3 regions of the Duganella sp. genome follow, and region 3 is predicted to be linked to each of the others. Evidence: predicted binding sites of a transcription regulator. Region 3 holds the regulator's gene; each other region holds the start of a gene.

Region 1 (10,246 bases), on a different contig from region 3:
AGCCAGCGTTGCTGGTCTTCTTTGGCGACGCAGTGGACTTCCAGTGTGCCGACTTCGCTCAGCGTGGCAGCCAGTTGGACCGGGATTTCCTTGCGGGCGTCGGCGGCGCTGCTGTCGCGCAGGACGGTGGCGATGGGCGGCAACTGAATGTATTCGTCGGGCTGCAAGTCGACCAAGTCGCCGGCTTGTGGCGCTTCGGCGGTGGCGGAGGCCAGGTGGAAGCGCACCGGCCGGCCAAGACGCAGCGCGAAGCTGCGGCCGGCCAGCAATTGTTCGCGACCTTCGGCGGCGCCGCGCGGCAGGATGCAGATGGCGCGGCGTGGCTTGTCGGCCGGGCCGCTGTCGTCCAGCAGCAGGAAGTAGCTGCGGGCGGAGCCGCCGCCAATCACTGGCGCCTGGCCGGATTGTCCGAGGGCATAGGCGACGCCGCCGCGTGCGACGGCGACGTCGGGATTGTCGTTGTGCAGAACGCGCAGCGGTTGTTGGCGCCAGCCTGCGAGTGCGGCTTCCAGGCGGCGCGCGAGGGCGTCGGCGCGGAAGACGCCGCCGTTCAGCAGCAGGGTGTCCGGGACCGGGACTGTGGTGCTGTCGGCGGGAAGGCCGAGTGCCTCGCGCGCGGCGGCGCCATGCTGGCGCAGAAAGTCTGCAAGATGGCGCGTGATGGCGGCATCGCTGGCGTAGGGCAGGCCGAATTCGACGATGCCGCCGCGCGCGCGTCTGGCTGGCTCCTGCGCTTCGTTCAGCGGGAAGAAGCCGTCCACTACGAGGGCGGCCACTTCATCGCGCGTCAATTCGGCCGAGCGTGAGCCGCCGATCAGCTTCGAGCCTGCGCCCAGCAGTGTGACTGTGGTGCGGTCAGGCGCGTCCGCCGCCAGCAGCAACTCCTTCGCCGCCCGGCAGCGCTCCGCCAACTGCGCCAGCCGGCTGGCCGACAAGCGCGGCTGCGCGCCGCCGGCCGCCGCGCCCATGCGCGATTCGACCAGGTGGGCAAGGGCCAGGTCCATGTTGTCGCCGCCGAGGATCAGGTGGTTGCCGACGCCAATGCGGCTGATGGCCGGCTGGCCTGCGGCGCCGGCGTCGACTTTCATCAGGCTGAAGTCCGTGGTGCCGCCGCCGACATCGCACACCAGCACCAGGCGCGTATCTGCCAGCTGCTCGCCCAACGCATCACGCTGACGATACAGCCAGTCATAAAACGCCGCCTGCGGCTCTTCCAGCAACCGCAACGACGGCAATCCCGCCATGCGCGCCGCTTCCAGCGTCAGCGCTCGCGCTCCCTCATCAAACGAGGCGGGAATGGTTAAGACTATTTGCTGCTTTTCCAGTGGGTGCGCCGCAAAGCGCGCATTCCACGCGGACCGCAAATGCGCCAGATATGAAGCACTGGCCGCCACCGGCGACACCTTGACCACATTGGCCTCCGCGCCCCACGGCAGAATCGGCGCCATGCGATCCACCTGTGGATGCGAGAGCCAACTCTTGGCACTGGCCACCAAACGTCCCGGCACCTGCGCGCCCAGCTTGCGCGCCAGGACGCCAATCACCGCCGGCTCATCGGATGGCCATGGCAACTGCAACTCACCATCCGCCAGCTCGCCATCGGCCGGGTGATAGCGCAAGGACGGCAGCAGCGCCGCCGCACCAATCTCGCCGGGCGCCGTCAGCTGATCGATTTCGAATAACCGAATCTCGCCGCTGCCGGCTTCCGCGTAGGCCATCACCGTATTGGTGGTGCCCAGATCGATGCTGACGACGTACTTGCTCATGTTCAGGCGGCGGAACGAACGTCAAACTCCACCTTCCAGCGCTGGCCATCATTCGCCACAGCGGCCAGTTCCAGCGTGCCGGATTCCGTCGCCATCGCATGCAGGCGCACCTGCACCACGTCGCCGGCCTGACGGCCTTCCGGCGACAGATTCGCCTGAATCTCGTTCATCTCGATCAGCTCATCCGGACCCCAGAAGTCCAGCAGATCGCCAATCTGATCCTGACGTCGCACCGACGAACCAAAAAAGCGGAACTGCACCGGCTCCCCCACCACCAGACCAAACTCCTGATTTGGCAACTCGATCTCGCTGCCTTCCTCCATGCCGAACGGCGCCACGCACAGTGCCTGAATCGGCGGTTCCATGCCGGGAATCGCCGGCATGGCCGATTCGATCGCCACATAGTACGAACGTGCCGTACCACCGCGGATGCGCACACCGCTGCCGCGCCGCACGTAGCTGTAATAAGCCGCGCCGCGCGCTACCGCCAGATCCAGATCGGCGCCGCCCAGCATGCGCGCAGGCTCGGCGCCTTCCAGATACAGCCAGTCGTTGATGGTGCCCATGATGCGCTGCGCCAGCAGGTCCGACTTGAATACGCCTCCGTTGAACAGCACCGCAGTCGGATGCAGGAAGGTCGCATCGGCGTTTTGCTTGCCGGCGTAGCCTTCCAGTTCCGCCGTCGCGCCAACCTGACGCGCCAGGAACGCGGCCAGATGGCGCGTGATGCCGGCATCCTGCGCATACGGCAGGCCAAGCTGCGTCAGGCCCGCACGCTGGCGCACGGCCGGACGCGCCGATGCTTCCACTTGCGGGAAGAAGCCGTCGAGAATAAACGCCGACACTTCTTCGCGCGTCAGCTCGGTGCGGATCGAACCGCCGATCAGTTTCGAGCCACGGCTCGGCACCACGATAGGCCAGGTGGCCACGGTTTCATCGGCCAGCAGCTTTTCCTTGGCAGTGCGGCAGCCATAGGTCAGCGCGCGCATCTGCCATGCATCCAGCTGCGTGCCGTTGGCGGCCAGCTTGCGTGCGACGAGGTGCGCCAGCGCCAGATCCATATTGTCGCCGCCGAGCAGAATGTGGTCGCCCACGGCGATGCGGTGCGGTTCCAGCACGCCATCGCGTTCCAGCACGGCGATCAGCGAAAAGTCGCTGGTGCCGCCGCCCACGTCCACCACCAGGATGATGTCGCCCGGCTTGACCTCCTTGCGCCAGCGGCCTTCGCTACCCTGAATCCAGCTGTACAAGGCCGCCTGCGGCTCTTCCAGCAGGGTGAGATTGGTGTAGCCGGCGGCGCGTGCGGCGTCGGCTGTCAGTTCCCGTGCGCCCGGATCGAAGGATGCGGGAATCGTCACCGTCACGGCCTGCTCGCCAAACGGCGCTTCCGGGTGCGCCTGCTCCCAGGCCTTGCGCAGGTGGGTCAGGTAACGGGTCGAGGCTTCCAGCGGCGACACGCGCTGCACTTCTTCCGGCGCGTCGTTCGGCAGCAGGGCGGAGCGTCGATCCACACCCGGATGGCTCAACCAGCTCTTGGCGCTGGAGACCAGGCGAATCGGCGTGGTGGCGCCACGGCTGCGCGCCATCTCGCCGGCCACGCCGGTCAGTTCCTGCGCGCTTTGCTGCCACGGCAGATTGTTCTCGCCAGGCGCCAGCTCGTCGGCGTGCGGCAGGTAGAGGAAGGAAGGCAGCAGCGGCAGTTCTTCGATCGTGCCCGGTGCGGTCAGCTGCGGGATGGCCAGCACGCCGTGCTGGGTTTTCTCGCCGTCGCTGGTTTGCAGATTCACATACGACAGCGCGCTGTGCGTGGTGCCAAGGTCGATGCCGATGGCGTAACGGGGATCGCTCACAGTTCCACCTCCGCCGGCGCCAGGATGGCGGCGTCGTGCGCTTCCGCCAGTTTCGGCAGGCGCACTTCGGCCGAGCGCCAGCCGCGGTGGCTCAGCGTGCCCTTGAACGGCGCTTTGCCGACCACGTTGCCGGTCAGGCGCACTGCGGCGGCGTCAAAGCCTTCCGGCAGTTCGATGCGGCTGCCTTCGGCTTCGCTGCGCACCGGCTGGATGGTGAAGTGCTCTTTCAGCACCTTGGCGCAGCCTTCATGCACCACGCGCGCGGCGGCGCCGATGTCGGCGTCCGAGTAGGCGGACAGGTTTTCTTGCGTGAAGTCGATCAGGCGGGCTTCGCGCTGGAACAGGGACAGCAGCTGCAGCGCAGCGTCAGGCGTGGCGACACGCAAGGTCACCGGAGCCGGTGCAGGTACTGGGGCTGGAGCAGGCGCCGGGGCGACTGGCGCGGCGGCTGGCTGCGGCGCATCGTCGATGCGGGTCAGGCGGGCCGCGTATTCAGCGTCGGACAGGGCACGGAAGAAAGCGCCGATCGCGATCGAAATCCGGCTGAAGAAAGACGGCAAAGGTTGGCTCGAATTGGTCATGTATTTACTCACTGTGTAAGGTTGCCGAACGCTGCGCCGGGCGCGCGTGGAGGCGAAGCCCGGCATGATACTTGATATTTCTCTTGATATGGCAGTTTGGAGCGCCTAGAATACTGTATGCATATACAGTATTTGGATCCCGCCATGTCCCATGATGAAAACAATCAAGAGCAGGTAATGCTGCCGCCGCCTTCGCTCAAGGCACAAAAAGGGCGCGGCGCGGTGTCGAACATGCAGGGCCGTTACGAACTGAACACCCGCGAAGCCTACGACGACGGCTGGGAGCGGGAAGAGGAGGAGGCCAAACCATGGAAAACCCAGGTCACGGAAGAAATTTGCCGCTCCATCCTCAGCCGCAATGCCTCGCCGGATTTACCCTTCAGTGTATCGCTGAATCCATATCGCGGCTGCGAGCACGGTTGCATTTATTGTTTTGCGCGGCCTACGCACAGCTATCTGGGGCTTTCGCCGGGCATGGAATTCGAGAGCAAGATTTTCGCCAAGGTGAACGCGCCGGAAATGCTGCGCAAGGAACTGGCCAAGCCGGGCTACGAACCGCAATCGATCGCGCTGGGCGTGAACACGGATGCCTACCAGCCTTGCGAGCGTCACCTCAAGCTGACCCGCCGCGTGCTGGAAGTGCTGCACGAGTGCCAGCACCCGGTGGGGCTGATCACCAAGTCCTCGCTGATCGAACGCGATATCGACCTGCTGGCGCCGATGGCGGCCAGGCAGCAGGCCGGGGTGGCCATCACGCTGACCACGCTGGACCCGGCCATCGCCCGCACGCTGGAACCGCGCGCGGCGGCCCCTGCACGGCGCTTGCGCACCATCCGCACGCTGGCCGATGCCGGCATACCGGTGGCGGTCAGCATCGCGCCCATCATTCCCTTCATCACCGAGCCGGATATCGAACGGATACTGGAGGCAGTCAAGGAAGCCGGCGCGGTGAGCGCGCACTACACCGTGCTGCGCCTGCCGTGGGAAGTGGCGCCGCTGTTCAAGGAATGGCTGCAGGCCCACTTCCCGGAACGGGCGCAGCGGGTGATGAACCGCGTCCGCGAAATGCGCGGCGGCAAAGACTACGACAGCAACTTCGACACGCGCATGAAAGGCGAGGGCGTGTGGGCGGAGCTGATCCGGCAGCGCGTGAAGATCGCCAGCGAACGGCTCGGGCTGACAGGACATGGCAGCCGCTTTCTGCGCATGGATGCGTCGCAGTTTGTGCGGCCGCTGGTGGTGCCGCCCTTGGGCGCGCGCGCCAAGGCAGCAGCCGATGCCGGGCAGATGGATTTATTTTAGCGCGGCGAGGTGGCGTTCGATGTCGAACACGTGCTGGTCGTGACGGCCCAGCTCGCGCAGCGCCGTGGCCAGGTGGTTGAGGTAGTCGCTGTTTGGCCCGCTCGGCCCGGCTGAACGGGCGATGTGGGCGGCAATCTCTTGTTCGGAGGCGGCGCCGAGGAAGGCGGTATTGTCCGGCGTGGCGATGTAGACCAGGCCCTCGATGTCATCGCCGTCTTCAAAGACGATCGGGATGGCCAGCCGCAGGTAGCCATTCTTTTCGCGGTGGTCGAGATGAGCGAAGACTTCCGGCGTGATCAGGTAAGCCATGCCGTGGCAGACCGCGCCGGCTTCTTCGATCAGCGTGACCACGCGGCCCGGCGCTTCCGGCGTGCCGCGGTGGTCGTGTGAGCCCTGCCAGAAACGCCGCGTCCAGCCGTTGATGCTGGCCGGGCGGCGTTGCAGGTACGGGAAGTCCGCCTTGTAGATCAAGGAGCCGTAGCCGAACAGCCAAACGCTGTGGTGGCCGTCAAACTTGTCCATCTGTTGATTGATGGCGATGGTGTTCGCAGTCATGATGCTGCATTATAAAACAGCGATAGCGCTATCATCAGGCGGCGCGCTTGACCTCCAGGACTTGTTGCAGATCCGCCAGTTCGCGCACCGTGCCCAGGTGCTGGATGCCCATGTGGCGGAACGCGGCCCTGAGCTGGCTTTCGTGGTGGTTCAGCAGTTCTGCCGTCGAGTCCAGACCCAGCATGCCGCAACCGGCGGTGACCAGTACCACGCGCAAGTCACCACGGCGCGCGCTGGGTGCGGCGGCCTGCAACTCCAGCAGTCGGTCCATCCACACCTTGAGCGTGGACGGCACGGAGAAGTTGTGCATGGGCGCGCCCAGCACCACCAGGTCGGCCTCGTTGAATTCCTGCAGCAGCGAGGCGCTTTGCAAGGCTTCGGCGCGCAGTTCGGCGTTCATGGGAATGTCGGCGTCCCAGCGCTGGCTGATCACTTGCAGCAGCGGTCCGCTGGCGTGGGACAGCGGCGAGGCTGCGAGGTCGCGGTAGAGGACGGTCGCCTGTTCATGGGCCGCCGTCAGCGCCGCCATGGCAGCAGCGGTCATCTGACGCGATGTGGAATGATCGCCCAGGGCGCAGGAGTCGATGTGCAAAATGTTCATCAATAAAGCATACACAATACGAAACCGCTTCCACAATGGATGAATGGCAATTAAATTTTCTAATTTGAAATAAATTGTAAGCTGGTTGAGGTGGCTGCCTCTTATGCGGCCGGCATGTTCCATTCATGGGCAGCGATAAATTCGTGCATAAAAGCAACAAAACTCTCGGCCGCCGGGGACAGCACGCGCACGCTGCGAGTGTAGATGAAGAAGCGCCGCGTCAGGGCGGGCGCTTCCAGGGGGCGGATTTTGAGACCGTACAGCTGCACCATTTTCTCGGCGTAGGGGAGGCAGACGGTAATGCCCTGGCCGGCGTGCACCATGGCCAGCGCGGTGGTCATGAACGTCACCTCGTTGTACGGGCTGAGCGACAGTTCGCGGAAGGAGACGTGCACGTCACGCAGCAGGCGTTCGGTGAACTGGCCTTGCAATGAGATGAAAGGGTAGCGATTCACGTCGTTCCAGCTAATGCGCTTGCGCCGGTCCAGTTCATGACCCTGCGGGTAGACCACCACGAACGGCATCTCGAACAGCGGCTGAGCTTCGATCTCGGCGGTGGCATCGCGCTCGGGGCCGATGCCGAAGTCAGCCTCGCCACTGAACACGCGCGCCGACACCTGCTCCAGCGGGCAGTCGGTCAGGCGCACCTGCACTTCGGGATGGCGCGCGCGGTAGGCCGCAATCGCCTCCGGCAGCATGGTGCAGGAAAGCATTTGTGGCGCTGCCACCCGCACCGAGCCCTGCTTGAGGGCCTTGCGGCTGGCGATGTCGGCCATGGCACGGTCGAGGTCGTGCAGCATCTTGTCGAACAATGGATACAGTTCGCGTCCCAGCTCGGAAAGCTGGGTCTTGCGCGTGGTACGCTCAACCACGCGCACCCCCAGCAGTTGCTCCAGTTCCTTGATCTGGCCGCTCAGCGCCGATTGCGTCACATTCAGGTGGTCGGCGGCCAAGGTGAAGCTGCCGGTCTTGGCCAGCGCCACCAGGGCGCGCATTTGCCGCAGGCTGGGATTCATGAGTAATTCTGATAAATGCGAAGGAAAATACGATTTGTATGATATCTGAAACTGTCATCTAATGCCGGGATTGAATTGGAGACACTATGAAGCTTGCCACCCTCAAAGACGGTAGCCGCGATGGCCGCCTGGTTGTCGTCAGCCGCGACCTCAAGCGTTATCAGCACGTACCGAAAATCTCGTCTACCCTGCAGCATGCGCTGGACAACTGGGAACTGGTGGCGCCGCGCCTGGAGGATGTCTACGCCGCGTTGAACAGCGGCGATGCGGTCGACGCCAAACCGTTTGATCAGCAATACTGCCATTCGCCCCTGCCGCGCGCCTACCAGTGGGCCGATGGCTCGGCCTACATCAACCACGTCGAGCTGGTGCGCAAGGCGCGCAATGCGGAAGTGCCGGCCTCGTTCTACACCGATCCGCTGATGTACCAGGGCGGTTCCGACAGCTTCGTCGGCCCGCGCGACCCGATTTACGCGCTGAGCGAAGACTGGGGCATCGACCTGGAAGCCGAAGTGGCCGTCATCACCGGCGACCTGAAGATGGGCGCCACGCCGGAGCAGGCGGCCAAGGCCATCCGCCTGGTGATGCTGGTCAACGACGTCTCGCTGCGCAACCTGATTCCCAACGAACTGGCCAAAGGCTTCGGCTTCTTCCAGTCCAAACCGGCCAGCGCGTTCTCGCCGGTGGCGGTCACGCCGGATGAGCTCGGCGCCGACTGGGCTGACAACAAATTGCACTTGCCGCTGCTGGTACAACTGAACCAGCAGCCATTCGGCAAGCCCAACGCCGGCGAAGACATGACCTTCAGTTTCGCCCAGTTGGTGGCGCACGCGGCCAGCACGCGCGAGCTGGGCGCCGGCACCATCATCGGTTCCGGCACCGTGTCCAACAAGCAGGGCAGCCTGCACGGTTCCAGCATCGCCAACGGCGGTGTCGGCTATTGCTGCCTGGCGGAAGTGCGGATGTACGAAACCATCGAGACCGGCAAGCCGCAAACGCCGTTCCTCAGGTTTGGCGACAGTGTGCGCATCGAGATGAACGACAAGGACGGCAACAGCATCTTTGGCGCTATTGATCAGATCGTCACCCACTACAAGGAGCGTCACTGATGAAGCTCTACACCTATTTCCGCAGTTCCGCCGCCTACCGCGTGCGGATTGCGCTCAATCTGAAGGGCATCGCCTACGACGCCGTGCCGGTGCATCTGCTGCGCAACGGCGGTGAGCAACTGGGCGATGCCTACCGCGCCGTTAATCCTTCCATGCTGGTGCCGGCGCTGGAAGTGGATGGCGATGTGTTCGGCCAGTCGCTGGCCATCATTGAATATCTGGAGGAGACGCATCCGCAGACGCCGCTGCTGCCGCAAGACGCCATCAGCCGTGCCCGCGTGCGTGCGCTGGCGCTGAGCATCGCGGCGGATGCGCATCCGATCGGCAATTTGCGCGTGCTGAAGTACCTGACCGGCCAGGTTGGCGTGACGGAAGAGGTGAAGCTGGGGTGGCAGCAGCACTGGCTGCGCAGCGGCCTGGCGACGCTGGAGTCGTTGCTGGCCAACGATGCGCGCACCGGCCGCTACTGCCACGGCGACACGCCGACGCTGGCCGATTGCTGTCTGGTGCCGCAGGTGTTCAACGCCCAGCGCTTCAACGTCGACACGACGCCGTACCCGACCGTGATGCGTATCCACCAAGCCTGCGGCGAGCTGCCGGCCTTCCAGCAGGCGCATCCGTCTCAGCAGCCGGACGCCGAGTAGAGCCGTCATTCCGGCGAAAGCCGGAATCCATAGAACGCATGCATTGACACGGCTCAGATGTTCCATGGATTCCGGCCTGCGCCGGAATGACCGATGCTAGCGTTTGAGGGCGGCCTGGGCCAGCGCCAGCGCGCGGTCCAGTGCCTGATCCGGCGCCGTCATCTGATCCGGTTGCACGCCGCTGCCCTCCCAGTTGGCGCGGGTAATCACATTGCTGGCGCGCGTGATCGCCACCGAGGTCTGCAACTGACGCGACACGCGCTGCCTGACGCTCACCCGCGCATCGCCCATCGTGGGCGCACCCACCACCACCGCGCGCTTCACATATTGCTGCAAGTCGTAGGCAAACGCCTCGGCGGCGGCGCTGGTGCGGTCGTTTACCAGCACATACAGCGGCTTCTTGCCGCCGAAACGCTTGCCAGCCACCTCGGCGCTGGTCCAGTATTCCGCCACCACGCGGCCCTCGCGGTCGATCTGGTCGTGCAAATGGATTTGCTTGTCCTTGAAAAAGTAGCTGCGCCTGTCTTCCAGCAGATAGCTGGCGAGCAGGGCGGCCATGGCCTGGCCGTCGCCGCCGGCGTCGCGCACATCGATGATCAAGGCCGCGCAATCGCCGGCCTGCGACATGAAGCGGCCAGCCGCCTCCATTGCCGCGCGGTCCAGTGGCGCAAAACGGCTGATCTGCAGATAACCGATGTTCGCGCCCAGCGTTTCAAACTTGCGCAGGCCGAAGTTATCGGCGGATTGCACCGGCGGCTGCGGGCGCTGGCGCTCGTCGGCCAGATCGTACGGCACGTATTCCAGATAGGTATGACGGTCGGG
Region 2 (10,246 bases), 140 kb from region 3:
TTTCCGGGCAACGAACAATGGGTACTGGCCGCCGCCTGCCGCGCGCAGCAGAAAGCCGTCATCGCGCGCCTGTTCGGCGCCGCCGAAACGCAGCAGGACGCTGCGCCCGGCCGCGCATTGCCCATGGCGCCCGCCGCGCCGGCAGCGCCGCCCTCGCCGGCAACACAATCCGGCCGCAAGGGTGCCCGCGCCTCGGGCAAGGCCGGCAAGCGCCGCGGGGGAGGCAAAGGCCGCAAGCACGGCAAGCGGCATAAACAGCACGGACAACACACCGCCGCGCGCCGCGCCGCCTCTTAGCCCACCTTGCAGACGCTCAAAGGAGCAGGAAAGCCAGCGCGGCGACGGCGGTGGGGGCGAGGGCGCCGGCCAGCAGGCCCAGGGTGCCGATCGACTGGTCCTGGAAGCCGCGGCGCAGCAGCGCGGCGCCGGCTGGATTCGGGGCGTTGGCGATCACGGTCAGGCCGCCGCCGGTGACGGCGCCCGCCACCAGCATGTATTGCGACTGCGCCGAGATGCCGCTGATCAGCGAACCCAGGTAGGTGAGGGCGGCGTTGTCGGTCACGGCGGTCAGGCTCATCGCGCCGAAGAACAGGGCCAGCGGCGACAGGCTTTCCACGATCGGCTGCAGCCACCATTGCTGCATCCCGCCCAGCACCACCAGCCCGGCCAGGAAGAAGCCGACCAGCAGGCCTTCCTTGATGATCAGCGGACTCTGGTAGCGCTGGTAAGCGCTGGTGAAGCCCAGGAACAGCATGAACAGGCCGAGGAACAGTACCGGATGATGGCCCAGCACCACTACCGCCGCCAGAAAGCCGAGGTGGATCAGCGTCACCGTCAACGGCACCGCCGGCGCGGTATCTGCCGCCGCGCTGGCGGCCGGCGCCCGCAAATGCTTGCGCAGCGCGAAGCTGGCCGCGGTGGCGTTGATGACGACCGCCACTGCCGCTTTCCAGCCGAAGTGCTGCGCCATGTAGGCGCTGTCCCAGTTCCACGTGCCGGCCACCATCAGCACCGGCGGCGCGGCGTAGGCGGTCAGCAGGCCGCCGATCGAGACATTCACAAACAGCACGCCCAGCGCCGCATATTTCAGCCACTCCGGCATGCCGTCACGGAAGATCAGCGGCGCCAGCATCAGCGCCGCCAGCGTCATGGCGGCCGGCTCGGTGATCAGCGAGCCGGTCAACGGCACCAGCGCCAGGCCGAACCACACCAGCGCCAGTTCGGTGGCCACCGGCATCAGCTTGGCCAGGCCCAGCAGCACGCGCTGGACGATGTCCATCACCGGCCGCGAGGCCGCCACCACCATCACCACAAACACAAATAGCGGCTCGGTGTACTGGCGCGATTCGGCATACGCAATCGCCGCCTGCCCGCCGTTGAGGAAGGCGATGCTTGCCATCAGCACAAATGCCCAGAAGCCAAACACCACCTCCACCTCGCCCAGCAGGTGGAACAGTCCGGCATGACGCGGGTGGCGCTGCGCCAGCACCTCGAATGACTTGGCAGCGAAGGTGTGCAGCAGCGCCAGACCAAACAGGACGGCGCCGACGATTTGTATGGTTTGCAAAGTGTGTCCTTTGATAATTTCCTCAATGACATGGTACCTCAAAGGCAGGTAAACCTTGCCAAACAACGGTGCAAGGAGTACTGTGTATTTATACAGTACTTACGTTACAATGCCATGACCTTCCCCGAAACCGTGCACCCGTCCTTGTGGCGGGCCGATCAACTCGCCCAGAGCGCCACGCGCTGCCTGGACACCGGCTTTGCCGCCTTGTCCGCGCAGCTGCCCGGCGGCGGCTGGCCGCTTGGCAGCTTGATCGATTTGCTGCTGCAGCAGCACGGCATCGGCGAACTGCGCCTGTTGCAGCCGGCGCTGGCCGGCCTGGGCCAGCGGCCCATCGTGCTGCTGCAACCGCCGCATCCGCCGCAGGCGCTGGCGCTGGCGGCCCTGGGCATCGAACCGTCGCAACTGCTGTGGGTGCGCAGCGGCGCCAAGGCCAGCGATGCGCTGTGGGCCGCCGAGCAAATCCTGCGCAGCGGCTGTTGCGGTGCGCTGCTGTTGTGGCAGCAGCATGCGCGCGGCGAAACGCTGCGCCGCCTGCATCTGGCGGCGCAAAGCGGCGAGACCTTGTTCTGCCTGCTGCGCCCCCTGGCGGCGGCCCAGGAGGCATCGCCGGCGCCGTTGCGGCTGTCGCTCAAGCCAGCGGCGGGCGGCATCGACATCGGTTTTGTCAAACGACGCGGGCCGCAGCGTGACGCGCCCTTGTTTTTACCTTTAACGCCTTCTTTGCTTCAACGTCATGCGCCTCTGGATCGCGATACACCTGCCACGGCTCCCGCTCGAAGTATTTCGCCCGTGCTGGTCGGCGGATGATGGCACGGTGGTGCTGGAGCAGGAGCGGGTCGTGGCCCTGTCGGATGCCGCCCATGCGGCCGGCGTGCGGACCGGCTTGCGGCGCGGCGGCGCCATCATGCTGGCGCCGCAAGTGCAATTCCAGCAGCGCGCGCCCGAGCTGGAAGCGGAAGCGCTGCAAGCGGTGGCGCTGGCGCTGCTGCAGTACACGCCGCAACTGGCGCAGGCCGAGGAGGCCACGCTGCTGCTGGACGTCGGCGCCAGCCTGCGCCTGTTCGGCGGCATCCGCACGCTGTGCCGCAAGGTGAGGCACAGCGTGCGCGCGCTCGGCTTTACCGGCTGGCTCAGCTGCGCCCCCACCGCGCGCGGCGCCTGGCTGCTGGCCTGCAGCAACGCCGGGCGCGCTGTGAAGCTGCACGCGCTGGAACGCAAGCTGGCCTCGCTCCCGGTCGGCCTGCTGCCGCCCGCACGCGCCCACCTGAGCTGGCTGGAAGGCATCGGCTGCATGACCTTAGGCCAGCTGTATCGTCTGCCGCGTCCCGGCTTGCAGCGCCGTTGCGGCCGCCCCTTGCTGGACATGCTGGACGACGCCCACGGCGTCCGTCCCGAACTGCACCAATGGCTGCAGGCGCCCACCAGCTTTCACGCCAAGCTGGAATTGTTCGACCGCGTGGAAAATGCCGAAGCCCTGCTGTTCGGCGCGCATCGTCTGCTGCTGCAACTGACCGGCTGGCTGAGCGCGCACCAGCTGGCGGTCGAACGCATCCGCCTGCTGCTGGAGCACGAGCGCGGCCGCAGCGCCGGCCCGCCCACCGTGATTGAAGTGGTGCTGGCCGAGCCCACATGGAAAGACACGCACCTGGTGCGCCTGCTGAAGGAGCGCCTGGCCAAGCAGGAACTGGACGCCCCGGTGATCGGCCTGCGGCTGGAAGCGCCGCAGGTGCAGCCGATGGCGCCGCTCAGCGACTCCCTGTTCCCCGAACCGGGCGGCAGCAAGGAAGACTGGCAGCGCCTGCTGGAACTGCTGGCCGCGCGGCTCGGCCCGGACAACGTGCTGCAAGCCGTGCCCAGCGCCGACTACCGGCCCGAGCAAGCCAACACCTGGCTCAGCATCCAGAAAAAAGTCCGTCCGGCCGCAGCGCGTGCCCAGCTGCCGCCCGACATCGGCAGCCTGCCGCGGCCGGCCTGGCTGCTGGCCAAACCGATCCCGCTGCTGCTGCGCGACCACCGTCCTTACTACGGCTCGCCGCTGCGCCTCCGCTCGACCGGCGAGCGCATCGAGGCCGGCTGGTGGGGGGAGATGCAGACCCGCGATTACTTCATGGCCCAGGGCGCGGACCACGCCCACTACTGGCTGTTCAAGGAACGCAGCGCGTCCGACAAGGAGCCGCGCTGGTATCTGCAAGGCCTGTTCGGTTAGTCGAGCGGCCGGAAACGCTGCACCTGCTTGCCATCGACTTCGATCATCTCGAAGAACACCTCGCGCGGACGGCACCAGATGGAGCCGTTGGCGGCACGATATACAATCATGGTCGAGAGGTCGGATTCCAGCGTGGCTTCGCACACCAGTTCGTAGATACCGCCTTTGTAGTGTTGGTAACGCATTTTCTATTCCTATGAAATCACAACGACAAGAATTTATCGGCGCGCACGGCCACAAGCTGGCCGCCCGCCTTGACGCCCCGGACGGCGCGGTCAAGGCCTACGCGCTGTTCGCCCACTGCTTCACCTGCGGCAAGGACGTGCTGGCCGCCCGGCGCGTGGCGGAAGCACTGACCGAGCATGGCATCGCCGTGCTGCGCTTTGATTTTACCGGGCTCGGCGCCAGCGACGGCGAGTTCGCCAACACCAACTTCACGTCCAATCTGGCCGACCTGGTGGCCGCCGCCGACTTCATGCGCGAGACATCTCAGGCGCCGCGCCTGCTCATCGGGCACAGCCTCGGCGGCGCCGCTGCGCTGGCCGCAGCCGAGCAGATGCCGGAAGTGCAAGCCGTGGTCACCATTGCCGCGCCCAGCAGCCCGTCTTACGTCACCGGCATGTTCAGCAACCATCTGGAGGAAATTGCGCGTGAAGGCGAGGCCGAGGTGCAACTGGCGGGACGGCCATTCCGCATCAAGCAGCAATTCGTGGACGACGCGGGCGGGCACAATTTGAAGGTAAAGATTGCTGCGCTGCGCCGCGCCTTGCTGGTGATGCACGCCCCCAACGACGACACGGTCAGCCTCAACAACGCCATGGAGATTTTCACCGCGGCCAAACATCCGAAAAGCTTTATCTCGCTGGACGACGCGAACCATTTGCTGACGGGCCGCGAGGATGCGGTCTACGTCGCCAACCTGATTGCGGCCTGGGCTGACCGCTACCTGGGTTAAAAGTCTTCCGACAAATCTTTCCAGCCCTTGCTGGCAGCGAAGGCGTTGAATTCGTCCGGCGCTTCCAGTACCAGCAAGCGGCCTTCCTGCAGCATCGGATCGCCGGCCGTCAGCTCCGGGCCTTTGTAGCCGACGGTGCGCAGCTGCGCCACCACCGATGCGATCAGCGCCTTGTCCTTGTGCAGGCCGCTGATCGGCGCCTTGAAATCCACGTACACATCAATGGCGCCGTAACCTTCGTCGAAGATACGGATCGCTTTGGCGTCGTGGGCACGGCCGGAGCCGTCGGTGGCCTTGAACGGGCCGCTCAGTTGGATATCGGTGTCATTGTTCATGTGCGCAGCATACACCAAACGACACCGCCCCTCTTACTTTAAAGGCTGCAGAATCGCCGCCAGGCGATCCGGCGTGCCTTCGATGCGTTCCAGGCGCGGATATTTCAGGCCGCCGTGGTAGTCCAGCGCCACTTCCTGATACAGGCTGCCTTTCCTGATCAGCAGCTTGATCGGCTCCTTCGCGCCCTTGGCGGCGGTGACGGCAGCGCGCAGCAGCTCCGGCTTGTAGGCGCGGCCATTCACTGCCACCAGCACGTTGCCGCCCGCCAGGCCAGCCTTGAAGGCCACGCCTTCCCACTGCAAGGCCTCCAGCTTGCCATCCGCACCCACCGAGAAGCCCAGCGAATACTGGAAGTTGGCCGACTTGCTCAGGTCTTCCTGCGCTTTGAGGAAGTCGGTCTGCTTTTCGGTGTAGACCAGCTTCCAGCCGGCACGGGCCAGGCCGTCCAGCGGCGCGCCGGGGCCGTGGCCATCAAGGCGGCTGCGCAGGAAGGGCGCCCAGTCGTAAGCCTGCACCGCGTTGAGCGCCTTCACCACGTCGTCGAAAGTGTAGTGCTTGGCGACGTAGGCGCCGTCATCGACGCCAAAGAAATTGCGGGCGAAATCGTTCAGCGATTTTTTCTCGCCCGACAGCTCGCGGATCTTGGTATCGGCATCCAGCCAGATCAGTTGGCCTTCCGAGTAGTAATCCTCGGCGCGCTGCCAGTTGTTCCAGCCCTGCGGACGGCGCGCGTTGATGATTGGATCGTTGACGGTGTCCTGTACGGCGCGCCACTCACGGCCCTTGACATTGTCGTAGCGGGCGGCAGTGGCGGCGATCTGGTCGCGCGTGTGTTCCGGCTTGATCAGGCCCGAACGGGCCGCCAGCACGGCGCCCCAGTACTGGGTCTGGCCTTCGTACACCCACAGCAGTTCGTTTTGCAGCGGGGTGTTGAAATCCGGCACGTTCTGGCCGGCCGGGCGGCGGAACTTGCCGTTCCACGAGTGGGTGAATTCGTGCGACAGCAGCTCGCGGCGCGCCTCGTATTTATTCCATTCGGTGAAGTAGCCGAGCTTGACGCCGTTCTCGCTTGACTGGTGATGCTCGCGGCCGATGCCGCCGAATTCATCGCTGATGGCAAACAGGAAATCGTAATGCTTGTAATGCTGCGAGTTGAACAGCTTGTAGGCCTGCTGCACCATCGCGCGGTGCGGGGCGATCTGTTCCGGCGTGGCCTCCAGCTGCTCGGGCGAGTCGGCCACAACGTTCAGGCGCACCGGGATTTTCGCGCCCGGATCGAGGTCGATCTGGCGGAAGTAGCGGCCGGCAAACAGCGGCGAGTCGATCAGCGTTTCCAGGTCCAGCGGCTTGAAGGCGACCTCGTCGCCATTGCGCGCCTGCTGTTCCAGCGCGCTGCCGTACTGCCAGCCCGGCGGCACCGTCAGGTTGGGCTGCACCGTGATGTGGCGGCTGTGGTAGCCGGCCGGGTACAGCGTCACCGACTGCCACTGCACGCCGACGATGTCATTGGTCATGGTGGTGCGGCCCTGGTTCGGCTCCACCGGCGACAGGTACTGAAACTCCACTTCGACGCCGCTCGCGCCCTTGGGCACGTTGACGTGGAAGGCATACACATTGACCGGATCGCGCTGCCATTCCAGTGGCTGGCCGTGGGCGCTGACCTTCAGGCCGGCAAACTGGTTGAGCGCGCCGCTGGGGCCGTGGTTGCCAGGTATCCACTGCGGATACAGCAGCGTCAGCTTGCCGGGCTTGGCCGGGATGCTTTCGCGCACCCGGAAAATATTCTGGGCGGTGTTGGAAGCATCGACGTTCAGAACGATGGTGCCCGGATAGGGCTGATCGGAGGCGGCCTGGGCGCTGAAGGCGGTAGCCAGCACGGCGGCAAGTACGGCGCGGGTCAAGAACATAATGGTTTGATAAAACGGTTGACAAGAGGAAGAGTGTAGCACGCAGGAAACTGAAAATTTTTTTAAAAAAGCTCTTGAAAGCCATTTGGCCCGACTTATATGGGGATCAGCGGTTGCCTGATGGTAGGGGCCGCGAACTTCTTATATCGCTTATTTTGAAAAGGATATCTATCATGCGTACTTTTGATCTCACCCCGCTGTATCGTTCCGCTATCGGCTTTGATCGTCTGGCACAAATGCTGAATGACGCCCAGCGCAATGACACCCCGAGCTATCCCCCCTACAACATCGAGCTGGTCTCGGACGACCAGTATCGGATCGTCATGGCACTGGCCGGCTTCAGCCGCGAAGAAATCGACATCACCTTCGAGCGTGACTCGCTGACCGTGGTGGGCCGCAAGCAGAAGGACGCCGCCGAGCGCACCTACCTGCACCGTGGCATCGCCGCCCGTGATTTCGAGCAGCGCTTCCAACTGGCCAACCACGTCAAAGTGACCGGCGCCAGCTTCGACAACGGCATGCTCACCATCGAACTGGTGCGTGAGATCCCGGAAGCGCTGAAGCCGCGCAAGATCGTCATCAACGGTGGCGACAACGTGACTGCCCTGGAGCAGCGCGCAGCTTAATCCTGCCCTGATGCAGTAACGAAAACTGGCCGGTTATCCGGCCAGTTTTGCGTGGCGTTCAGCGTTGACGACGGCGCGCGCGCGCAGCTCCCAGCAATGCCAGGCCGGCGCCGAACATGGCGTAGCTGGCAGGTTCCGGAACTGGCGCAGCCGGGAACTGCGAAATATCGGCGCCGACGCGGAAATCCAGCACGCCGCTTTTGCTGGCGGCCGTGGTGTTGTCGTAGACGAGGGTGAGCGTGCCGCTGGCGGCATCATGCTTGGGCAGCAGTGCATCGGATTCGCCGCGCAGGTCCAGCGTGCTGGCGCTCAGGGCTGTCCACGCATATTCCCAGCTGCCTTCGTGGCCGATGTACGCGTCCATGGTAGCAATCCCGACGGTCGAGGTGAATTCGGCGCCGGGGATCAGTCCGCTGCTAGCCGCGCTGACCGAGGTATCGGCGGAAATCCGGATGCCGGTGTGGGCCGATAGTTCAAAGTTCAGCAGACCGGCAGTTGCGCGGCCGGCCGCGTCAAAGCGCCCGGTGTTGGCGCCATTGCTTTGCGCGGCCGCCTGCAGCCATAAGGTCTCCAGCGTGCCGGCGCCGGAGGCGGATGCCCACTGGCTGAAATAGGTTCCGGCGTTGCTGTTGGCAATCGACTCGAACGGCCCGGCCGCGGTCAGCGTGCTGTCCTGGTCCAGCGTGAGCACGCGTGCGGTCGGTGCGCTGGCTCCCATCAACTGGAACGAGGGCGTCACGCCATCTGTCAGGTCAAGGTCGATGAGTGTGATGTGAAAGTTGCCTAGCGACGAAGCGGCGCTGTTGGCTGCGCTGGCATGACCTGTCATGGCGATACTCAGGCTGGCTGCCAGCAGTGTTGCGAAGGTAAATTTTTTCATGAGTGCGGTCCTGTCGAATCCATGGGAAAACCGCTCTCATGTTATCAATATTTTATTAAATCTGGCGCGCAAGCGCTGTCGCTTTGGTTAAGTAGGGCCTAAGTTTTTAGCCTCATATTGGATACATCTAAAGTCCTCATTTTCATAGGAGAACCGTTATGTCCAACTCTACTCTCAAGCGTGCCGCCGTCGCTGTCGCCGTACTGGGCGTGGTCGGCGTCGGCGGTGCAGTCGCTGTCAAACAGAATGCCGCGGTGGCTGCCGCCACTGCCCCGGTGGCCGCTGTTGCCGCGCCGGCTGCCGCACCGGCGCCGGTGGCCGCCCCCGCCATCTCCCTGCCGGACTTCAGCGTGATCGTGGCCCACAACGGCCCGGCCGTGGTCAACATCAACGTCACCGGCAGTACCAAGACCGCCTACAACGGCCCGCAAGGCCGTGACGATCCGTTTGCCGACGACCCTTTCTATGAATTCTTCCGCCGCTTCCAGGGCCAGCAGCGCGGCGGCCAGCGCGCCCAGCCGACCCATGGCCTCGGTTCCGGCTTCATCATCAGTTCGGACGGCATCATCCTGACCAATGCCCACGTGGTGCGTGACGCCAGCGAGGTGGTGGTCAAGCTGACCGACCGCCGCGAATTCCGCGCCAAGGTGCTGGGCTCCGATCCGCAAAGCGATGTGGCGGTGCTGAAGATCGACGCCAAGAACCTGCCGGTGGTGCCGCTGGCCAGGAACAACGACCTGAAGGTGGGCGAATGGGTGCTGGCGATCGGCTCGCCCTACGGCCTGGATAACACCGTCACCGCCGGCGTGGTCAGTGCCAAGGGCCGCACGCTGCCCGATGGCAATGTGCCGTTCATCCAGACCGACGTCGCGGTCAACCCCGGCAACTCTGGCGGTCCGCTGTTCAATACGCGCGGCGAGGTGGTCGGCATCAACTCGCAGATCTACAGCCAGACTGGCGGCTATCAGGGCTTGTCGTTCGCGATTCCGATCGACGTCGCCAACAAGATCAAGAACCAGATTGTCGCCACCGGCAAGGTGGTGCACGCCAAGCTGGGTGTGACGGTGCAGGAAGTGAATCAGGGCTTTGCCGATTCCTTCAACCTGGAAACGCCGGAAGGCGCGCTGATTTCCAACGTCGAGCGCGGCGGTCCGGCCGACAAGGCCGGCCTCAAGGCCGGTGACGTGATCCGTGCGCTGAACGGCCAGAAGATCATCAGCTCGGCCGACCTGCCGTCCATGGTCGGCCTGTCGACCCCGGGCGACAAGATTACGCTGGACGTCTGGCGCCAGGGCAAGCCGGTGCAAATCACCGCCACCCTGGGCAACGCCAAGGATAAAGTGCTGGCGCAGGACGATGACGGCCCGGCCGACCAGGCCAGCGCCAAGCTGCGCCTCGGCCTGTCGCTGCGCCAGCTGGACCCGATGGAACGCCGTGAATCGGGCATCGCCAGCGGCCTGCTGATCCAGGACGCCGGCGGCGCGGCCGCCAACGCCGGGGTGCAGCCGGGCGATGTGCTGCTGTCGGTCAACGGCCGGCCGGTCAACAGCGTCGACCAGGTGCGCGAAGTGGTGGGCAAGGCCGGCAAGTCGGTGGCATTGCTGATCCAGCGCGGCGACGATAAAATCTTCATACCGGTCCGCCTGGGCTAAAGCCACAACACAAGGAAAACAACAATATGCGACTTCTTCTGGTGGAAGACGACACCATGATCGGCGAAGTAGTGCTGGACCTCCTGCGGGCCGAGCACTACGCGGTCGACTGGG
Region 3 (10,246 bases):
GCGGCGCCGCGCGCGCCCTGCTCGGCAATGGCGAAGATGCGCGACTCGGCCTCGTCCAGGATTTCCTTGGTTTCCTTGCCCTGCGGGCTGAAGGCCTGGCCGGAAATGTCGTCGGCCACGGTGATCAGCTGGCGCAGCACCGAGCGGTCGCGCACGATCTCGGCATAGCGGCGGATGTTGGCCGCCGACGGCGTGTTCTGCGCCATGGCGTTCAGGTAGGCCAGGCCGCCGACGTCGTCGGCCTTGCCCAGCTGGGTCAGGTTCTCGAACACGGTGATCACGTCGGCCGGTTTGGACGAGTTGATCATGCGCACGATCTGTTCGAAGATGATGCGGTGGTCGTAGCGGTAGAAGTCTTCCGGCTGCATCATGTCGGCAATACGGTCGAACGCCGCGTTATCGCGCAGCAGACCGCCGATGACGGACTGTTCTGCTTCGATGGAATGCGGCGGGACGCGGAGCGACTCGACTTGCGGATCGGAGGGGGCGTTCATGGCGCGAATTATACCTGCTTGTGCCGGACTACAAAATTTATGACGAGAAAAAAGCCGGGGCGGAGCCCGGCTTTTTTCAAGGGTGTTGCAAAACTCGACAGGCGTTGCCGCCCGGTCAAGTCTTAGGCAGCTTCGCCTACAACGGCAACGGTTACTTCTGCCACCACGTCGGTGTGCAGCGCAACGCTGACTGGGAACTCGCCCACGGTCTTCAGCGGACCGGTTGGCAGACGCACAGCGGCTTTTTCAACAGCGAAACCTGCTTTGGTCAGGGCTTCAGCAATGTCGAAGTTGGTTACCGAACCGAACAGACGGCCGTCAACGCCGGCTTTCTGCGACACGGTCACGGTCATGCCGTTCAGTTTTTCGCCCTGGGCTTGGGCAGCGGCCAGCTTGGCGGCAGCAGCTTTTTCCAGTTCAGCGCGCTTGGCTTCGAATTCCTCGATGGCAGCGGCGGTAGCGCGGCGGGCCATTTTTTGCGGGATCAGGAAGTTACGTGCGTAGCCGTCTTTGACTTTAACGACTTCACCCAGGTTGCCCAGGTTGACAACTTTTTCCAACAGAATGATTTGCATAGTTCTTCTCCAGTTTCTCTGCCGCGATTAGGCGTTGTGCAGATCGGTGTACGGCAGCAGGGCCAGGTAACGCGCGCGCTTGATCGCGGTGTCAACTTGACGCTGGTAGTGGGCTTTGGTGCCGGTCAGACGTGCTGGCATGATTTTGCCGTTTTCCTGGATGAAGTCTTTCAGGGTGTCTACGTCTTTGTAGTCTACCTGCTCAACGCCAGCGGCGGTGAAGCGGCAGAACTTCTTGCGCTTGAACAGTGGGTTTTGTTGCTTGCGCTTTTCTTTCAGCTTGAGCTTGTTTTTGTCGAACTTTTTACCGAATGCCATTTTAGGCTCCTGTATTTAAATTGAGCTGTCTTGGACAGCACTAAAATCAATGATGTGAAACACCAGGCTTTTGCTATTGCGGCTTTTCTTGTTGAGAAAACCGGTGAACTGATACATGCCTCCCAGCGGCGCCTGATGGAAACGGCCTGAAATTTCGCCCGCCGCAACGGCGGACACTTCAAACTCGGTCAAACGGGCGATGCCCGCCTCCATCTGCTGCGACCGGTGCTGGAGTACAGCATTCACGATCGGCATGCCGGCCGGGGTGTAACGGATTGCATCCCGCTCGGCGATGAGGGCGATGAACTGGAACTGGTTCAGCGCGGTTCCTTCTCAGGACAATTAAGCGGCTGGAGCAGCAGCGGCAGCTTCTGCGCGGTGCGATTTCGCTGCGTCTTCGCGTTGTACCGACTTCATCATCGGCGAAGGAGCGGTTTCCGCTTTCTTCATCTTGACGGTCAGGTGACGCAGAACGGCATCATTGAATTTGAATGCGGTTTCCAGCTCAACCAGGGTTTCGTTGTCTGCTTCGATGTTCAGGCAGATGTAGTGGGCTTTCGCCAGTTTCTGGATTGGGTAAGCCATTTGACGACGGCCCCAATCTTCCACACGGTGCACGGCGCCGCCGCGGGTCGTTACGGTGGTTTTGTAACGCTCGATCATGGCGGGCACTTGCTCGCTCTGGTCCGGGTGGACGATAAATACGATTTCGTAGTGACGCATGTATAACTCCCTTAAGGACTTGATAAATAGCCCACCCTGGCGTCAAGACAGGTGTGGGAAGAGGTAAGCCCGCGACTATAGCAGCTTTTGCAGCAGAAATCCAGCATCGCGTTGCGGCGGCGGCAATGCTACTATCGTGTTGCACTTTTAACAGGATTGCCCATGAAATCACTTGTCATTGCCACCTTGATCGCCCTGCCCGCGCTTGCCATCGGCCAGGCCTACAGCACGCCGCAGTTGCTGCTGGCCCTGCGCAGCGACACGCAAACGCTGGCGCGCCTGACGCCGGTGGCCGATCCGGCCTTTGATTTCGTGCCCGGCACGCGCGCGGCCGAGCGGCGCGGCAATGGCTATGCCCATGTCGGCGATCTCAATTTGCGGCTGCGCAGCGGCGACGGCGCCTGGCAGGATTATTCCTCCTCGCGCGCCCGCAAGCCGGTGCGCATCCTGCCGGCCGGCCGGGCGCTGGCGGCAGCCGACATCAGCGCCACCATGGGCGCCGGCTTTCCGCTGACGGTGGAGCGGCGCTGGCTGAACGACAAGGGCGCGCTGGTGCTGCGTTTTACCTTGATCAACCGTTCGGCCAGCCCGGTGGAAATTGGCGGCCTGGGGCTGCCAATGGTGTTCGACAACATCATCACCGGCCGCACGCTGGAGCAGGCCCATGCCAGCGCCAGCTTTGCCGATCCCTACATCGGCCGCGACGCCGGCTATGTGCAGGTGACGCGCCTCAACGGCCAAGGCCCTGCCCTGCTGGTGCTGCCGGACGGCCGCACGCCGCTGGAAGCCTGGCGCCCGATCGAAGATGGCAGCAAGCGCGAACAGACCGCTGAAGGCTTTTACGACTGGACCGTGGCCAGCAAGGCCTACGCCGGGACGGACTGGAAGAACGCCGGCGAGCAATGGAACACGCCCACCAGCCTGACCTTGCGGCCCGGTGAACGACGCGAGATCGGCGTGCGCTTCGTCACCGCGCCATCGATCCGCGCCATCGAGCAAACGCTGGTCGCGCAGAAACGGCCGGTGGCGGTTGGCATCCCCGGCTATGTGGTGCCGACCGACATGGAGGCCACGCTCTTCCTGCACAGCTCGCAGAAAGTCGCCAGCATCAGCGCCGGGCCGGCCGGCGCGCTGACCGTCACACCAGTGGGCAGCGGCGGTGGGAACGGCGACTGGGCCGCCCAGGGCTGGCTGCGCTACACCGTGCGTGCGCAAGGCTGGGGGCCGGCGCGGCTCAGCATTAGCTACGCCGACGGCAGCGTGCAAACCATCAGCTACTTCATCACCAAGCCGCTGCAGCAAGCCGTGGCCGACCTGGGCCGCTTTGCCACCACCCGCCAATGGTTCGACGACCGCAACGATCCCTTCCAGCGCGCGCCCGCCATCCTCACCTATGACCGCGACGCCGACCGCATCGTCACCGACGATACCCGTGTATGGATCTCCGGCATGAGCGACGAAGGCGGCGGCGGCAGCTGGGTGGCTGCCATCATGAAGCAGCTGGACAATCCCGATGCCGCCGAAGTCGCCAAGCTGGAACGCCTGGTCAACGACACGGTGGTCGGCAAGCTGCAAGTGGCCGATGGCCCGCAAGCCGGCGCCGTGCGCAAGAGTCTGTTCTACTACGACCCGCAAGCCTTCCCCAATTACTACGATCCGAAGGCCAACTGGGCAACCTGGGCGTCCTGGAGCAAGAAGGACGCTGCCGACCTTGGCCGCGCCTACAACTACCCGCACGTCGCCATCGGCCACTGGGTGTTGTACCGCCTGGCCCGCAACCACGTCGGCCTGGTCACGGCGCACGACTGGCGCTGGTATCTGCAGCAGGCCTACCAGACCGTCGTCGCCATGATGCGCGACGCGCCCGAGTACGCCCAGTTCGGCCTGATGGAAGGCGACGTCTTCATCGACATCCTCAAGGACCTGCAACGGGAAGAGATGCACGCCGAAGCCGCCGACATGGAGCGCCTGATGAAGCAGCGCGCCGACCACTGGCGCACGCTCATCTACCCTTTCGGCAGCGAAATGGCGTGGGACTCCACCGGCCAGGCCGAAGTCTACGCCTGGATGCGCCACTTCGGCTACCAGCCGCAGGCCGACATCACGCGCGAAGTCATCCTCGGCTACGATCCGACAATGCCAAGCTGGGGCTACAACGGCAACGCCCGCCGCTATTGGGACTTCCTGTACGCCGGCAAGACGCCGCGCATCGAACGCCAGATCCACCACTACGGTTCGACCCTGAACGCGGTGCCACTGTTCGAGGCCTACCGCGCCAACCCGTCCGACCTGCACCTGCTGCGCGTGGCCTACGGCGGCCTGCTGGGCGGCATCACCAATATCGACCAGCAGGGCTTTGCCTCGGCCGGCTTCCATGCCTGGCCGGACATGATGCGCTGGGACGCCTACAGCGGCGACTACGGCATGGGCTTCTACGGCCATGCCTACGCCAGCGCCACCTACGTGCTGAACGACCCGACCTTCGGCTGGCTGGCGTTCGGCGCCAATCTGCAGGCCGCAGCCGACGGCAAGCTGCACATCACGCCGAAAGACAGCGCCCGCACGCGCCTGTTCATCGCACCGGAGCGCGCCTGGATCACGCTGGAAGCCGGCAAGTACGACAGTGCCGTCTACGATCCGCGCAGCGGCGCAATCACGCTGCAGCTGGCCGCCAGCACCCCGCACACGCCGCGCGCCCGCATCATCACCGAGCGCGATGGCAAGCGCAGCGAGTACCTGGGCACGCTCTCCGACGGCCCCAACCACTGGACCAGCAGCCGCGCCCGCAACTAAACATGAATTAATTTCGCGTGAAGCAACAAATTCCCTTGCTTTTCGCGTCACACTGTACAAAAATACAGACTGTTCATATACACAGGCTCACTGTACTCATGCTCAAGCTCACTGCACGCCAGGAACAAATCCTGAATCTGATCAAGGACGCCATTGAAAATACCGGCTTCCCGCCGACCCGCGCCGAGATCGCCAACGAACTGGGCTTCAAGTCGGCCAATGCCGCCGAGGAGCATTTGCAGGCCCTGGCGCGCAAGGGCGCGATCGAGATTGCCGCCGGCACTTCGCGCGGCATCCGCCTGCTGGGCGCGCACGCCGAACCGCCGGCGCCGAAAGTGCCGGCCGCGCTGATGATGTCGCTGCCGCTGATCGGCCGCGTGGCTGCCGGCTCGCCGATCCTGGCGCAAGAAAACCTGGAAACCAGCTACAGCGTCGACCCGGCCATGTTTGCCTCCAGGCCGGACTACCTGCTGAAGGTGCGCGGCGAATCGATGCGCGACGCCGGCATCATGGACGGTGACCTGCTGGCGGTGAAAAAAGTGGATAGCGCCAAGAACGGCCAGATCGTGGTGGCCCGCATCGGCAGCGAAGTGACGGTCAAGCGCTACCGCAAGACCGGCTCGACCATCGAGCTGCTGCCGGAAAATCCGGACTTCAAGATCATCAAGGTCGATCCGGAAGCTGACGAGTTTGCACTGGAAGGCCTGGCAGTAGGCCTGATGCGGACCTGGCACTAAGCACCTCCCCCTGCGCCAGCAAGACCAGATCGGCTTGCTGGCGTGCCTCCTGTGCGACCTGCACAAATACCTGACTCATCAATTGCTGCGCGACCGCCAGTTCGGCTTCGCTCATGGCGTCCGCCACTTCCGCCGGAATGGTGCGCCCGACCGGCAGCGCGGCCCGGTAGTTGACCGCAAAGCGGCCGTAGCAGGCCAGCCAGGCGCTGCGTTCTTCGGCCGTGTGCATGGCGCTGGCGGCGCCGCAGTGGAAGCGCGACAGCGCGATGTCGGCGCCGTCGTAGTGGTGGGTGTAGTAGTCGATTTCAAGCCGGTGATCGCCAGCCTGGGCTGCGGCGGCTGCCGCCAACAGGCTGGTGGCGATCAGCGTTCTCATCGTCAGCAGCCTTCGAGGGCGGTGCAGAAGTCGTCCAGCAGGTCGTCGGTGTCTTCGATGCCCACCGAGACGCGGATCAGCGATTCGGCAATGCCCATTGATGCCCGGCGCTCGGCGCCCATCTCGTAGAAGATGGTGTGCGCGACCGGGATGATCAGCGTGCGGTTGTCGCCCAGATTCGAGGCCGGGATCGCCAGCTTGAGGCGGTTCAGGAAGTCGAAGCAGTCCAGACCATCCTTCAGCTCAAAGCTCAGCAGCGAACCATGGGCGCGGAACAGTTCCGCGCTGATGCCGTGCTGCGGGTGCGATTGCAGGCCCGGATAGTAGACCGCGGCGACGCGTTCATCCTTCTCCAGCATTTCCGCCAGCGCCAGCGCGTTGGCGGTGGTGCGCTGCATGCGCAGCGCCAGCGTTTCGGCGCCGACAGCGATGTGGTGGGCGGCGTCCGGCGCCAGCGAGGAGCCGAAGTCGCGCAGCGCCTTGGCGCGGATCTGCGCCAGGCCCCACTGCAGCGGCGCGGCTTTCTTGTAGTTCTCGTAGATGTTCGGGAAGCGGGTCCAGTCATAGGCGCCGGTATCGGTGATGCTGCCGCCGAGCGCGTTGCCGTGGCCGCCGATCGACTTGGTCAGGGCGTTGACCACCAGGCCGGCATGCACCGACTTGGGCTGGAACAGATACGGCGTGGTCATGGTGTTGTCCACCACGTACAGGATGCCGCGCGCCTTGCACAGTTCACCGATGCGCTTCAGGTCCGCCACTTGCGTGCGCGGGTTGGCGATGGTTTCGACAAACACCACGCGGGTGCTGTCGGTGATCGCCGCTTCGACATTGGCCACGTCGGTGGCGTCCACGAAGGACACGCCGATGCCCTGGCTCATGGCGGTCTGCCACAGGCTGTTGGTGTTACCGAACAAGAAGGACGAGGACACCACATGGTCGCCGGCGCGCAGCAGCGCCTGTACCACGGCGCCGATCGCGCCCATGCCGGTGGCGAAGCAGATGGTGCCGACGCCCTGCTCCATCTTGGTGACCTTCTCTTCCAGCGCCGAGATGGTCGGGTTGCCCTGGCGGCCGTAGCGGAAGCCCGGCTCCTTGCCCTGGAAGACCGAGGCCAGCTGGCGCGCGTCGGCGTAGCCGAAGGCCACCGAGGTGTGGATCGGCTTGTGCAGCGAACCGTGCTCGATGCCCTTCTGGCGGTCGCCGTGGAGGATGGTGGTGGTGAAACCGTAGTTCTTCTTGTCGCTCATGGTTACGCTTCGGTGGCCGCCAGGTTCAGGTTCAGCTGCGTGCGGGCCGCATCTTCCGGCACCTTGGCCTTGGTCGGGTTGTGACGGGCATATTCCAGCTTGTCCAGATACTCCTTGGTCACGTCGCCGGTCACGTACACGCCGTCAAAGCACGACGCCTCGAAGTTCTTCAGCGCCGGATTCACGTCCGAAATGGCGCGCTTGAGCGCGTCGATATCCTGGTACACCAGCGCATCGGCGGTGATTTCGCGGCACACTTCCTCCACGGTGCGGCCATGGGCGATCAGCTCGTCGCGGGTCGGCATGTCGATGCCGTACACGTTCGGGTAGATCACCGGCGGCGCGGCCGAGGCGAAGATGACCTTCTTGGCGCCGGAGTCGCGCGCCATCTGCACGATCTCGCGGCTGGTGGTGCCGCGCACGATGGAGTCATCCACCAGCAGCACCACCTTGTCCTTGAATTCATCCGGAATCGCGTTCAGCTTCTGGCGCACGGACTTCTTGCGCGCGGCCTGGCCCGGCATGATGAAGGTGCGGCCGATGTAGCGGTTCTTGATGAAGCCTTCGCGGTATTCCACATTCAGCGCCAGCGCCAGCTGGATCGCCGCCGGACGCGACGAGTCCGGAATCGGCATCACCACGTCGATCTTCATGTCTTTCAGTTCGCGCTTGATCTTCTCGGCCAGGTACTCGCCCATTTTCAGGCGGGTGGCGTACACCGAGGCGCCGTCGATGACCGAGTCAGGACGCGCCAGGTAGACATACTCGAACACGCATGGGTTCAGGGTGGGATTGTCGGCGCACTGGCGCGCGTGCAACTGCTTGTCGGCGTCGATGAACACCGCTTCGCCCGGCGCGATGTCGCGCACGAAGCGGAAGCCCATGCCTTCCAGCGCCACCGATTCCGAGGCGATCAGGTATTCCACGCCTTCCGGGGTTTCATTGATGCCCAGGCACAGCGGACGGATGCCGAACGGATCGCGGAAGGCCAGCAGGCCGACGCCGGCGATCTGCGCCACCGCAGCATAGCCGCCGCGCACGCGACGGTGCAGCACGGTGACGGCGTTGAAGATGGCGTCCGCATCCAGCGTCAGGCCGGTGGTGCTCTTTTGCAGCTCGTGCGCCAGCACGTTCAGCAGCACTTCCGAGTCGGAGTCGGTATTGATGTGGCGGCGGTCGTTCTTGAACATCTCCTGCTTGAGCTGTTCCCAGTTGGTCAGGTTGCCGTTGTGCGCCAGCGTGATGCCGAACGGGGCGTTGACGTAGAACGGCTGCGCTTCTTCCTCGCTTGACGAGCCGGCGGTTGGGTAGCGGCAGTGGCCGATACCGGAATTGCCTTGCAGCGTACGCATGTTACGCGTACGGAAAACGTCGCGCACCAGGCCGTTGGCCTTGTGCATGGCGAACATGCTGCTGTGATTGGTCGCGATACCCGCCGCATCCTGGCCGCGGTGCTGCAACAGCAGCAAGGCGTCATACAGCATTTGGTTGACAGGTTGATGGGAGACGACGCCGACGATGCCACACATGATGATGCTCCTGGACTGGACTACAGATTAAAAACGCAGATTTAAAGAATTCAAAAATTAACATGCTGCGCCATCGCAGCGGGAAGGTACTGCTTGACCATGCGAGCACCCTGCTCGGCGTATGGACTCAAGACCGCGTGCCTCCAGAAATCCTGCTTCGGCAAGGACGTCATCCCGCTTAAGATGACGGCTGCCAACACAATTACAAGCCCGCGCGCCACGCCAAACACGGCGCCCAGTGCGCGGTCGATGAAGCTGAGGCCACCCGCGTCCAGCAAGGCGTCCAGCGCCAGCGACAACAGGCCCATTAAAATCCGCGCACCGATAAACAGTGCGATAAAGGCAATGATCAGCCGCAGCACCTCGCCCGGCACCACCTCCGGCAGCATCGGCGCCAGCACCGCCGCGTAGGCGTTGGCCACCACAAAGGCGATGATCCAGCTCAGCACCGACAACACTTCCTTCACCAGCCCGCGCACTACGCCGATGATGACCGACGTGACCAGCACGAAAATGACCAGGTAATCGAAGAGCGTCACGTCAGACGGTTTCCAGACGGCCGCTCAAGCCCATGCTGCTCAGCTTGGCCTTGACCTTCTCGGCTTCTTCCTTGCTGGTGAACGGCCCCACGCGCACGCGGGTGATGTCGCCCGACGGCGTTTTCTGCGTGAAGGAGCTGATCCCGGCGTTTTTCAGTTTGGCGCGCAATTCCTCCACCTTGGCCTGGTCGCTCAGGGCGGCCACCTGCAGCACGAATTTTTCACCGCTGGCGGCCGGCTTGCCTTCCAGGATGGCCAGCGCGCGCGCGTCTTCGCTCTTGGCGGCCGCCGCCGGCTTCGGCTCCGCCGCCTTGGCCTTGGCTTCCGCCAGCTTGCGCTCGGCTTCCTGTTTTTCGGCTTTCAGTTTGGCGTCGGCCTTGGCCTCGGCTTGCTTGCGTTCGAGTTCCTGCTTGTAGTCGGCTTCCTGGCGCGCTTTCAGTTCGCGCTCCGCTTTGGCGTCGGCCTGGGCTTGCGCCCTGGCTTTGGCCTCGGCTTCCTGCTTGGCGGTGTCGACCGCTGGTGCGGCGGGTGCGGCCGGCTTGGCGGCCGGTTTCACATCCTCGACGATTTCTTCCTTGCTATCGAGCGCGGCCTGGGCCGGCACCGGCGCCGGCGCGGTCACCGCAGCGGCCGGCTTGTCCTTGGATGGAATTTTGATATCGATGTCGGACGACAGCGGCTTGGGCTCGGAATCCAGCACCATCGGCAGGCCGACGGCCACGGCCAGCGCCAGCGCGATCGCCCCCACCAAGCGGCGGCGTGCGCGTTTCTTTTCCGGCAACACAGCATCATCCTCTTCACGCTCGCGCGTGCGGCGCCTGGTGGCGCCGCCGTCGGCCGACGAGGCGCGCTTGGCGCGGGCGCGTTCAGTCGCTGCCCGGTCATCTGCGCTGGTGTAATAGCCGCTGTCTTGAC

The links. Region 3 encodes LexA, which represses DNA repair genes until DNA is damaged. Its sites were predicted from a motif close to ACTGTATNNNNATACAGT; they were not measured.
Region 1: the regulator LexA is predicted to act here: its motif matches at 4,310-4,327, upstream of ABDW57_RS13215 (PA0069 family radical SAM protein).
Region 2: the regulator LexA is predicted to act here: its motif matches at 1,647-1,664, upstream of imuA (translesion DNA synthesis-associated protein ImuA).

The regions. Positions count from the first base shown of each region.
Region 1 is NZ_JBCNLB010000006.1:37,168-47,413, forward strand. It holds gene ABDW57_RS13200 (Hsp70 family protein) at 1-1,766, opposite strand, end outside; gene ABDW57_RS13205 (Hsp70 family protein) at 1,769-3,616, opposite strand; gene ABDW57_RS13210 (DUF2760 domain-containing protein) at 3,613-4,197, opposite strand; gene ABDW57_RS13215 (PA0069 family radical SAM protein) at 4,342-5,499, shown strand; gene ABDW57_RS13220 (gamma-glutamylcyclotransferase) at 5,491-6,054, opposite strand; gene ABDW57_RS13225 (NAD(P)H-dependent oxidoreductase) at 6,089-6,655, opposite strand; gene ABDW57_RS13230 (LysR family transcriptional regulator) at 6,757-7,671, opposite strand; gene ABDW57_RS13235 (fumarylacetoacetate hydrolase family protein) at 7,758-8,780, shown strand; gene maiA (maleylacetoacetate isomerase) at 8,780-9,424, shown strand; gene ABDW57_RS13245 (S41 family peptidase) at 9,521-10,246, opposite strand, start outside.
Region 2 is NZ_JBCNLB010000016.1:146,811-157,056, reverse strand. It holds gene ABDW57_RS22390 (hypothetical protein) at 1-297, shown strand, start outside; gene ABDW57_RS22385 (putative Na+/H+ antiporter) at 314-1,567, opposite strand; gene imuA (translesion DNA synthesis-associated protein ImuA) at 1,682-2,377, shown strand; gene ABDW57_RS22375 (DNA polymerase Y family protein) at 2,304-3,776, shown strand; gene ABDW57_RS22370 (DUF1653 domain-containing protein) at 3,773-3,961, opposite strand; gene ABDW57_RS22365 (alpha/beta fold hydrolase) at 3,973-4,731, shown strand; gene ABDW57_RS22360 (hypothetical protein) at 4,728-5,066, opposite strand; gene ABDW57_RS22355 (peptidase M61) at 5,100-6,974, opposite strand; gene ABDW57_RS22350 (Hsp20 family protein) at 7,148-7,600, shown strand; gene ABDW57_RS22345 (PEP-CTERM sorting domain-containing protein) at 7,659-8,480, opposite strand; gene ABDW57_RS22340 (DegQ family serine endoprotease) at 8,639-10,132, shown strand; gene ABDW57_RS22335 (response regulator transcription factor) at 10,159-10,246, shown strand, end outside.
Region 3 is NZ_JBCNLB010000016.1:4,079-14,324, forward strand. It holds gene ABDW57_RS21645 (replicative DNA helicase) at 1-494, opposite strand, end outside; gene rplI (50S ribosomal protein L9) at 617-1,069, opposite strand; gene rpsR (30S ribosomal protein S18) at 1,097-1,387, opposite strand; gene priB (primosomal replication protein N) at 1,403-1,708, opposite strand; gene rpsF (30S ribosomal protein S6) at 1,730-2,110, opposite strand; gene ABDW57_RS21670 (DUF5695 domain-containing protein) at 2,273-4,903, shown strand; gene lexA (transcriptional repressor LexA) at 5,002-5,640, shown strand; gene ABDW57_RS21680 (hypothetical protein) at 5,567-6,016, opposite strand; gene ABDW57_RS21685 (cystathionine gamma-synthase family protein) at 6,019-7,263, opposite strand; gene purF (amidophosphoribosyltransferase) at 7,266-8,792, opposite strand; gene ABDW57_RS21695 (CvpA family protein) at 8,843-9,331, opposite strand; gene ABDW57_RS21700 (SPOR domain-containing protein) at 9,333-10,246, opposite strand, start outside.